3 regions of the Pallidibacillus thermolactis genome follow, and region 2 is predicted to be linked to each of the others. Evidence: riboswitches for the same ligand, from Rfam matches in the RefSeq annotation. Region 2 holds a riboswitch; each other region holds the start of a gene.
What was found. A riboswitch is a leader RNA that binds a small molecule or an ion and turns the genes downstream of it on or off. The one in region 2 is predicted to bind preQ1.

Region 1: it holds a riboswitch for preQ1, as region 2 does, so the genes downstream of both, OEV82_RS03965 (QueT transporter family protein) here and queF (preQ(1) synthase) in region 2, are expected to answer to the same signal.
Region 3: it holds a riboswitch for preQ1, as region 2 does, so the genes downstream of both, queC (7-cyano-7-deazaguanine synthase QueC) here and queF (preQ(1) synthase) in region 2, are expected to answer to the same signal.

Annotation. Positions count from the first base shown of each region.
Region 1 is NZ_JAOUSE010000006.1:94,118-97,402, forward strand. Features, by position in the region: gene hemG (protoporphyrinogen oxidase) at 1-238, shown strand, start outside; gene OEV82_RS03960 (PH domain-containing protein) at 258-623, shown strand; gene OEV82_RS03965 (QueT transporter family protein) at 698-1,186, opposite strand; PreQ1 riboswitch class I at 1,195-1,239, opposite strand; gene OEV82_RS03970 (threonine/serine exporter family protein) at 1,612-2,373, shown strand; gene OEV82_RS03975 (threonine/serine exporter family protein) at 2,387-2,833, shown strand; gene OEV82_RS03980 (divergent PAP2 family protein) at 2,875-3,285, shown strand, end outside.
Region 2 is NZ_JAOUSE010000038.1:25,171-28,455, forward strand. Features, by position in the region: gene OEV82_RS11680 (nuclear transport factor 2 family protein) at 1-261, shown strand, start outside; gene OEV82_RS11685 (VOC family protein) at 627-1,058, shown strand; PreQ1 riboswitch class I at 1,131-1,176, shown strand; gene queF (preQ(1) synthase) at 1,279-1,764, shown strand; gene OEV82_RS11695 (amphi-Trp domain-containing protein) at 2,268-2,543, shown strand; gene OEV82_RS11700 (IS110 family RNA-guided transposase) at 2,804-3,285, shown strand, end outside.
Region 3 is NZ_JAOUSE010000004.1:37,567-40,851, reverse strand. Features, by position in the region: gene OEV82_RS02540 (YkvI family membrane protein) at 1-637, shown strand, start outside; gene OEV82_RS02535 (VUT family protein) at 689-1,228, opposite strand; gene queC (7-cyano-7-deazaguanine synthase QueC) at 1,242-1,910, opposite strand; PreQ1 riboswitch class I at 2,035-2,077, opposite strand; gene OEV82_RS02525 (aminotransferase class I/II-fold pyridoxal phosphate-dependent enzyme) at 2,407-3,285, shown strand, end outside.

The DNA.
Region 1 (3,285 bases), on a different contig from region 2:
AAAAAGTTTAAAATTAAAGGAGAAACCTGTTGTTTGCAATATTACGAAATGGACTGACCTAATGCCGACCTATGATATATCACATCCAGAAACGGTTAAGAAACTAGAAAAAATTTTCGAAAACAATTTTCAAGGTATATTCATCGCTGGTTGTTCGTATTATGGAGCAGGGATATCAGATTGTATTGAAAATGGAAAGGAAACCGCTAAAAAAATTGTACATACTATTTATGAGTGAGTAGATTAGGAGGGATAGGATGGCAAATGTAGATGCTATAATGGAATGGACGTTTTATGAAGAAGTAGACGTACCACGAGATGTTCAAGCGATCTTAATAGAAGGTGAAGAACCCCAGGTTGCTTATCGTACGGTCCGTGATGTTGCCGTTGTAACAAATAAACGATTTATTATTGCTGATAAACAAGGAATTACAGGAAAAAAGGTTGAGATCTATACGATTCCTTTTAAATCGATCGACATGTATTCCACCGAAAATGCAGGTCGACTTGACTATAATGCTGAAATTCAATTTTGGACTCGAACAGGGAAATTTAAATTAAATTTAAATAAAAAAGTTGATATTCGGAAACTTGATCGTATCATTGCATCTCATATTTTATAATGAAAAAAGCTATCCGATGGTTTAACCAACTTATCAATTTGGTTGGAAAAACTTGTCTGGATAGCTTTTATAAATTATTTTATTACTTTATCAAAATGAACATTTTTATGGATAGCAAACATAATCGGCATTGTAATGAGCATAACTGCAATTTCCCCAAGAATTAATATACCCCAAGTTTTAAAAAATGGTGTTCCGAAAGCGATGTTTAACTCCCAAGAAATGATAAAAATCATAATACTAAAAACAATGGAATTTATCACCATACGTGCCCAAATGTTTTTTACATATTTTGAAAGAAGAATAAAGATTCCTAAAGAAATGGCAGTATGGGCTACACCGAATGTGATATCTAAAATTTTCATTGGCGAGAAAATCAAATTTGCTAAAAAGACACCGATAACGATGCCGAAGAAATATTTTTTGTTAAAAACAATTAAATGATTAAACATTTCCGATAGCCGTAATTGTAGTACACCGAAAGCAATTGGTTGGACTAAGAAAGTGACAGCAATATACAGTGCAGCTACAATTCCACTTACAGAAATCGTTCTAATATTCACTTTTTATCCTCTCCTTAGTTTTTTTACGTGGGATGGTTGCGAACCACGTCGGATATCTCCGAAAATTAGACAACTCTTAAATTGTATAGGAAATGATATTGAAAAACAAGCGATTGTTGTTATGGGAATATATGGATAACTGTGAATTAAGGGTTGTGTTTTGGCTTTCTAAAATATATATTTAATATTTGTTGTATAGTTAAGATGGACATTGAAAACCCTGTCGAATGCCTTTATTCATAACATAAAGTTTATACGCTAGAATATATAGTCAATTTGTTTGATTTATGTGAAGGACTAAACATAAAGGGGTTTCGAAAAATGTTTAGCATTTGTGTACAGACGGGCGTCACGCTATTCAAAAATAAACTTTGCAACAATTTTATTCCATGGATACACTAATAATGAATGAAGGTGGATAAAAATTGAACAATATAAGAAAACGTAATTATACTATTGATGAGATTTGTATTTTGGCGGGGCAAATTATGCTCGAAAGTGGTGCTGAAACATATCGAGTTGAAGATACTATGAATCGCATTGCGAAAAGCTTTGGGGCTGAATATGTAGAAAGCTACGTAACACCTACAGCGATCGTTTTTTCCATTGATGGTGATGAAATTACAAATACAAAAATGAAACGGATTGAAAAAAGAGGAACGGACTTAAATAAAATTACTGTTGTCAACAGTTTGTCACGGGAAATTAGTGAAGGAAAATGGACGCTTCAGGAAGCGTACCAAAAATTAATAGAAGTGCAACGCGCGCCATTCGTCTATTCTTATTGGCTTCAAATATTAGCTGCGACAATCGTGAGTGGATGCTTTGTTATTATGTTTCGTGGGAGTTGGGTTGATTTTATTCCAGGAATGATTACCGGTGGATTTGGCTACTTATGTTTTTTAATTATTGATCGCATTGTGAGAGTACGGTTTTTCTCTGAATTTATAACTTCAGCAATTATTGGAATATGTGCTCTATTACTTGTATATAACGGATTTGGAATGGAAGTCGATAAGATTATCATTGGGTCTGTCATGCCGCTGGTACCTGGGCTGGTCATTACAAATGCCATTCGGGATCTTATATCTGGTCATTTAGTCTCCGGTATTACAAAAGGAGCGGAAGCACTGCTTACAGCGATGGCTATTGGAAGTGGAATTGCGATTATTATTGGTCTATTTTAAAGGAAGTGATTGAATGTTAGAGCAACTTGTAACCAGTTTTATCGCTTCGAGCGGTTTTGGTATTATTTTTAATGCACCGAAGCAGGCAATTGTAAAGTGCGGATTTGTCGGTATGCTTGGTTGGATGATTTACTTTTTCATGGTAGAAAATACATTTGATGCAGTATTTGCAAGTTTTGTAGCATCCTTCTTTATTGCCATCGTTAGTTATTATTTTGCAAGACGTTATAAAACTCCAGTTATTATATTTACAGTCGGTGGCATGATTCCTCTTGTTCCGGGAGGACTAGCCTATAATGCGATGCGTCACTTTGTCTTAAATGATTATAATGTTGCCATTCAACTTGCTGCTAAAGTCCTATTCATAGCGGGAGCTATTGCGATGGGGATTATTTTTTCTGAAGTGTTTAATCAAATTGTTCGTAATATCCAGCTAAAGATACGGAAAAAACATGTATAACCAACCTCTTTTTAACCAAGCTATTATAAGAGGTGGTCAATATGAATAAACCAATTGTGACGGCACTTACGACAATTGGATTGGCGCAATTTTTAAAAATACCTTACAAAAAAATAACTGATGGGAAATGGGAATGGGAGATGTTCTTTGAAACAGGCGGAATGCCCAGTTCTCATTCCGCAGGGGTATCTTCTTTGGCAACATATATTGCCTTACGAAGAGGCGTGAAAACCATTGATTTTGCATTGGCAACCGTTTTTGGGTTACTTGTTATGTATGATGCTCAAGGAATTCGCAGACAATCAGGAGAGTTAACCATTAAAGTAAATGATCTTGAAGAGGAAGTGGAGCGCCTTCGTGGAGAGGAAGACCACCACTATCATGATGAAAAATCCAAAAGATTACGAGAGCGGCTTGGTCATCAGCCGATTGAAGTAGTAGGTGGAGCACTT
Region 2 (3,285 bases):
GCTGATAATTTTTTTGAATTTGGCAGTTCAGGTAGAGTTTTGTTTAAGGAAGAAGAAATACCAGAAGACGGAATTGGCATTGTTAAGATGAAAATGAGTGAATTTGAAATACACCGATTATCAGACGAGGTTGTATTAGCAACTTATCAAATCTTTAACGAGATTACAAACGAATATTCTTTACGAAGTTCCATCTGGAAGCAATTTGACGGTGAATGGAAGATGGTTTTTCATCAAGGAACAAAAACAAAAAATGTTTGATCAAAACTTTTTAGATAAATGTCTTTAAAAGGATCGTAGGTTATAAAATAGTTTGTTCCTTGTCAAAGAACTGTCCATAAATCAAGTCCGTAATAAATATTTAATCTCCCCTGACATAGACGAAGAGAGAATTGTATCCATTTGATTAATCTATTTAAATCAAAAACATGTTAGATGACAATATTGTATATAATATTGAAAAATTTCTTAGTTGAAGAAGTCATCTTGTGGAAATGAAAAAACTTGTATATTTGCAAAGATCACCATATGAAAAAGATAATAGTGTTTATTTATCTGTCTTGTATGAAAAAAAAGAAAAAGGGATAAGCTTTTAATTGTTAAATTAAATCCAATGGGGTGATTATGTGACACTTAGCTTAATACCATATATCATTACAAATGGAAACGGCAAAGAAGCAGTTAAATTTTATCAAGAGGCGCTAGGAGCGGAGCTATCGAATTTTCAAACTTATGGAGATCTTCCAGATAGCCCTGATTTTAAAGTACCAGAAGAGATGAAAGATCTTGTGTTGCATGCACAATTACGCATTGAAAATTCCGAGTTAATGATATCTGATAACTCCCCGGGAGAACCGTTTGAAGTGGGCTCAAATTTAACGATTGCAATTGTCCTAGATGATAAGGCAAAAGCAGAAAAAATATATGAACGCCTGCAAGCAGACGGAGAGGCTATTATGCCATTGCAATCAACGGATTGGAGTGAAGCATATGGTCAAGTTACAGATAAATTCGGAGTGAAGTGGCAAATTTCAGTAGAAAATTCAAATAACAACTAATGGTTCTCAACCTTGACATGCGAATGGTTAACATATATGATAAAATATTGTAGAATAAAATACCCGTATAATGCGGGAGAGGTTCATAGCGAAACCCTCTATAAAAAACTATGGATCATACATATTATAACCTTGTCCATAGGACAGGGCTTTTTATTTGTATCCGAAGTTAACTTCGTTATGTGAACCTCCTCCTGCACAATCAAAGGAGGATTTTTTTATGGGAAGAGAAAAACAAGAAGTATCTTTACTAGGGAATCAGGGCACAAAATATGTATACGAATATGCACCTGAACTTTTAGAAGCGGTTGAAAATAAACATTCCAATCGTGATTATTTTGTGAAGTTTAATTGTCCTGAATTTACTAGTCTTTGTCCAATAACGAATCAACCAGACTTTGCAACAATTTATATTTCTTATATTCCAGATAAAAAATTAGTAGAAAGTAAATCTTTGAAACTATATTTATTTAGTTTTCGTAACCACGGAGACTTTCATGAAGATTGTGTCAATATTATCATGAATGATTTAATTAAATTGTTAGAACCTCGTTATATTGAAGTTTGGGGGAAATTTACACCTCGTGGTGGAATTTCCATTGACCCGTATTGTAATTATGGAAAACCAGGAACAAAATATGAAGAAATGGCGAATTTCCGTATGATGAATCACGATTTATATCCTGAAAAAGTGGATAACCGTTAAATTCACAGGGTAAATGGGAGAAGGCTTCGTTATTTTTTTAAATCATTTATTGACAATTTTCCACCAAAAACAATCTTTTTTCCTGTTAAATATTATATAAATCTTTTAACATTTATTTTGAGTTTTCAACAAAACCAATATGATAAATCTAAGGATGAGAACTTGTATCAAATACATGAGTAAAATCAATTACAAGGAGTGTATTTATCTTTATCATGTTTAAGGAAAAATATGCCATATAAAAATTGTTAGTCTGGGTTACACTAAAAATAAATGAACTAACATAAGCGTTTGTTTTTAGTAAGCTCAGACTTTTTTGTGTTTAAACTCCGTTTATCAGAAAATGAAAAAGAAGGGATTTCTTTAACCTTTTCAACTCTAACCGTTCAAGTCCAATTTTTTAAATAGAATTAAGAGCTATTGTAAAATGTCGAATAAGTACTATTTTGTTGATTATACTTTTAGGAATATATTTTGATTAATGATTGATAGGGAGGATGTTTATGGAACAACAAAATCAACCTAGAACACAAGTTTTGTTAAAACATAAAGAAAACCAAAATCTCCAACAACTTGCAACGACCCTTGAAACAATAGCAAAAAAATTAAGGGAAGAACAGAAATTCGTATTTATGCAAGGAAATGAAGAAATTGTCATTAGTCCGACGGATGATATAAAAGTAGAATTTGAATATGAAGTGAAAGGAGATAAACACTCGTTTGAAATTGAATTCGATTGGTATGAAGGAGAAGAAAAAAAGACAATGAAAATTTTATAGTATAAATATTAAAAACATACTAACATTAGTAGTACAGACCTAGGCCAAGGTTTGTGCTACTATTTTTTTATAGTAGAAGTGAAGGAAGGTCGAACAGCCCCTGGGACCAAATAGAGTCCGTATTAAAAACAGACCAACTTCACATCCTTATTTGAATCAGTTTAGTATGTTGGGTCCGAAGAGACCGTGTATAAGAAAATGGAATCGATAAGGCAATGTGAAGAACTTCTATGTTTGGCTAAAAAGGAGAGGCAGAAAATATGAAACACGTAGTGGCATTTGATGTCAGTATGGGGAAAAGTACAATGGTCATTTACGACCGTTATCGTCAATGCGAATATGAGGGTGAAATAACCCATAACCGTTACTCTTTCGAGAAATTAAACGAAACCCTTATATCTTTAACACAAAAAGATGGACAGGCACCTGATATTGTCTTTGAAGCAACAGGCGTATATTCAAAACCACTAGAACGATTCTTAGGTGATCAAGGTTATATGTATTATCGAGTTAACCCACTCGAAGCGAATATTCAAATGGCTTCAATGAGGAGACAAAAAACAGATAAAAGCGACGCTCATGAACTTGCGAAAACTCACTTTAGAGCTGAACGTGAACAAACTTATCAAGAAGAGGAATATTATAAACAAATGCGTGCAATGACGAGATATTATGATGAATTAAGTAGTGAAATGACGCATTTATATAGTCGTTTACATGCGATTCTACAATTGAGTTTTCC
Region 3 (3,285 bases), on a different contig from region 2:
AGTATATACTCTTGTGACATTAGATAGCTCATTTGCATCGTTAAACAAATTAGCAACTGCTGTAGAAACACCTTCTTCACTTCCGAATTGGTTCGTCTCTAGCCTTAACTATGCTTGTATGAACCTTACACTAGGTGCATCTATGGCGATTATATCGGGAAGTACCATTAAGGATCCGAAAATCGCGGCTTTCGGTGGACTTGCTGGTGGTCTCGGACTAGGAATTTTAATTCAACTTGTCCACTTTGCCATCTTCATTAAAATTGAAGAAGTTGCCACTCTTGATATGCCGTTACTCGGTATTATCAATGAAATTTCACCAATCTTAGGAACAATAATGTCCATTGTCATTTTCGGAATGATATTTAATACAACAGTGAGTGTAGTCTACGGTTTTGTTGCACGACTTGCACAAACTGGTACAAAGAAATTTAATGTTATTTTAGTGATTGCACTGATCAGTGAATTTGGATTAAGTTTTATTGGTTTTACTGGTCTTGTTTCAAGTTTCCTTCCATTAGTCGGATATTTAGGTGTTATCTTAATTGTCGCACTAATAATTGCACCATTTAGACTGAAAAAAAACAACTCAGATTCTGAATTAAATTCAAATCAATCAAAAGATAAACTTGCATAATCAAGAGAAAACGACAGAACGTAGTAGCCCACTATGTTCTGTCGTTTTGTTTTAATAAATGACCGCTCTTAACTTCGGATGTTTTACAATTTGAACAATTGTAATAGCACCAATACTTTGGAAAAGAATTTTCACAATAAGTTGACTTAAAATCGCCACTGGGACAGCTTCCCACGGAATAAATCCAGCACCTAAAGGACTTAATCCTAAAATAACAAAAATAGCAGAATCTAAAAATCCTCCAACAATCCCACTTAAGAAGACTCTCCACCCAATGGACAATTTTAATCGTGTATAAATTTCCGTATCCGACGCCTCTGAAATTAAAAAGGATACGGCGGACGCCATTACAATCATTAAAGTATCACCTAATAAATAGGAAACAAAAGCTGATAAAACTAAAGCAGTGGCAATGAAAAGATATGTTAATTTACGACCATATTTATTTTGAACAATATCCCGAAATATAAATGTACATCCAATTAAAAACGTGCCAATTGGAATAATAAGTATACCGACTTCTAATGGTTGAAATGCTGCAGTCAACACATTCGCTAGAATAATAGAAGCTAAATATAAAAATACTCTCATTATACAATCTCCTTCAACACTGTGCTGTTTTTTTACTTTGAATATATTTTTCATACCCGTTTCTACGGAGGACACAAGCAGGACACGTTCCACAACCGTCGCCAATTATTCCCTCATAACAGGTTAATGTTTTTGTTTTAATTAAATCTAATATCCTTAACTCATCAGCTAACTTCCAAGTTTCCGCCTTATCCAACCACATTAAAGGTGTATGGATCACAAAATCTTGATCCATCGCTAAATTGATCGTAACATTTAATGATTTAATGAACGAATCACGACAATCCGGATAACCGCTGAAATCCGTTTCACTTACCCCTGTTACTAAGTGCTTGGCACCGACTTGACTGGCTAAGACTGCGGCAAAAGATAAAAAAAGTAAATTTCTTCCAGGTACAAAGGTTGATGGCAATTCGCCATTTTCCCCATTTTTCACTGCGATATTATTTCTTGTCAATGCATTCGGTGCAAGTTGATTTAATAAATCCATATTCAAAATGTAATGCTTAACACCAGTCTCTTTGGCTATAGCTTGGGCACATTCGATTTCTTTATTATGACGTTGGTTATAATCAAATGTGACAGCAACTACCTCTTTAAAGTTCTTTTTTGCCCAAAATAAACATGTTGTGCTATCTTGACCTCCACTAAACACAACAACTGCCTTTTCATCTTTTAACATGTAAGCTTCTCCTTTCTAAAGAAAAAAGCAGTACTAAGGGAAGTACTGCTTCTCACTTAGTTTTTTTATAGAGGGTGACTATAACCTCATAACAAACAAAAAAGCCATACTAACGAAAGTATGACATTCCTTAGTTTTTTATAGAGGGTAGCTAGAACCTCTGCCGCAAGTTGCGGACTTTCTATTTTATTTTCCACTATTAATAGAAACATAACATCGGATATTTTTCAAGAGAAATATTGAACATTATTTACCAGCAAAAGCATTGAAAGTTATATATAAATACAGACCACATCTTGGAAGATCAAATGATGATAAGCAAAACATACTTGCAAAGGTATACTTTGATTATTCACCTTTCTTAAGCAAAGTTTATAATAAAAGATAGTACAAATGAAATGGTGTAGGTAATATGGATAAAAGATCCTCCCTGACCATACTTAATTTCCAGTTTTTCTTTTACAATTTACAATAACAAAGAAGAAGGTAGAGTTGCATGGAACAAATAAAAACGCCGTTATATGATGCTTTAGAGAATTTTTATAAAAAAAATAAAATCTCTTTTCATGTTCCCGGTCATAAAAATGGACAAATATTTTTTACGCAAGGTCCATCTCTTTTTCAATCAGTACTTTCTATTGATGCTACCGAATTGACAGGCTTAGATGACTTACATGCACCCGAAGGTCCTATTCTCCAATCGCAATTCATGTTAGCAAATTTATATCGGGTAAAGAAAAGTTTCTTCCTCATAAATGGATCAACAGTAGGCAATTTAGCAATGATACAGGCAGTTTGTGAACCTGGTGATACAGTTTTTGTTCAAAGGAATTGTCACAAGTCGATTTTACATGGACTCATGCTAGCCAATGCAAATCCTGTTTTTTTAACTCCTAATTATTATGAAGATTGGGGTATAGCCGGCTCTCTTGATGCAATAACGGTATTAAAGGCACTTGAAAGTTATCCGAAGCCAAAAGCCATTATTTTAACTTATCCAAATTATTATGGTTTAGCGGAAGAAGAGAATGTAAAAAAGATTATCCATATAGCTCATGAAAAAAATATCCCTGTTCTTGTAGATGAAGCTCATGGTGCACACCTAACTTTAGCATATCCGTTTCCAAAAAGCTCCATATCATTTGGAGCAGATATCGTCGTTCACTCGGCACATAAAACATTACCTGCCATGACAATGGGCTCTTTTTTACATTTTAATAGTAATCTTATCGAAGAAACCCAAATTGAATTTTATTTACAAATGTTGCAATCCAGCAGTCCTTCCTATCCGATCATGGCATCCCTTGATTTATCAAGGGGCTATCTAGCATCATTTACTGAGGAAGATCAATCGTATTTGCTAAAAAAAATCAAC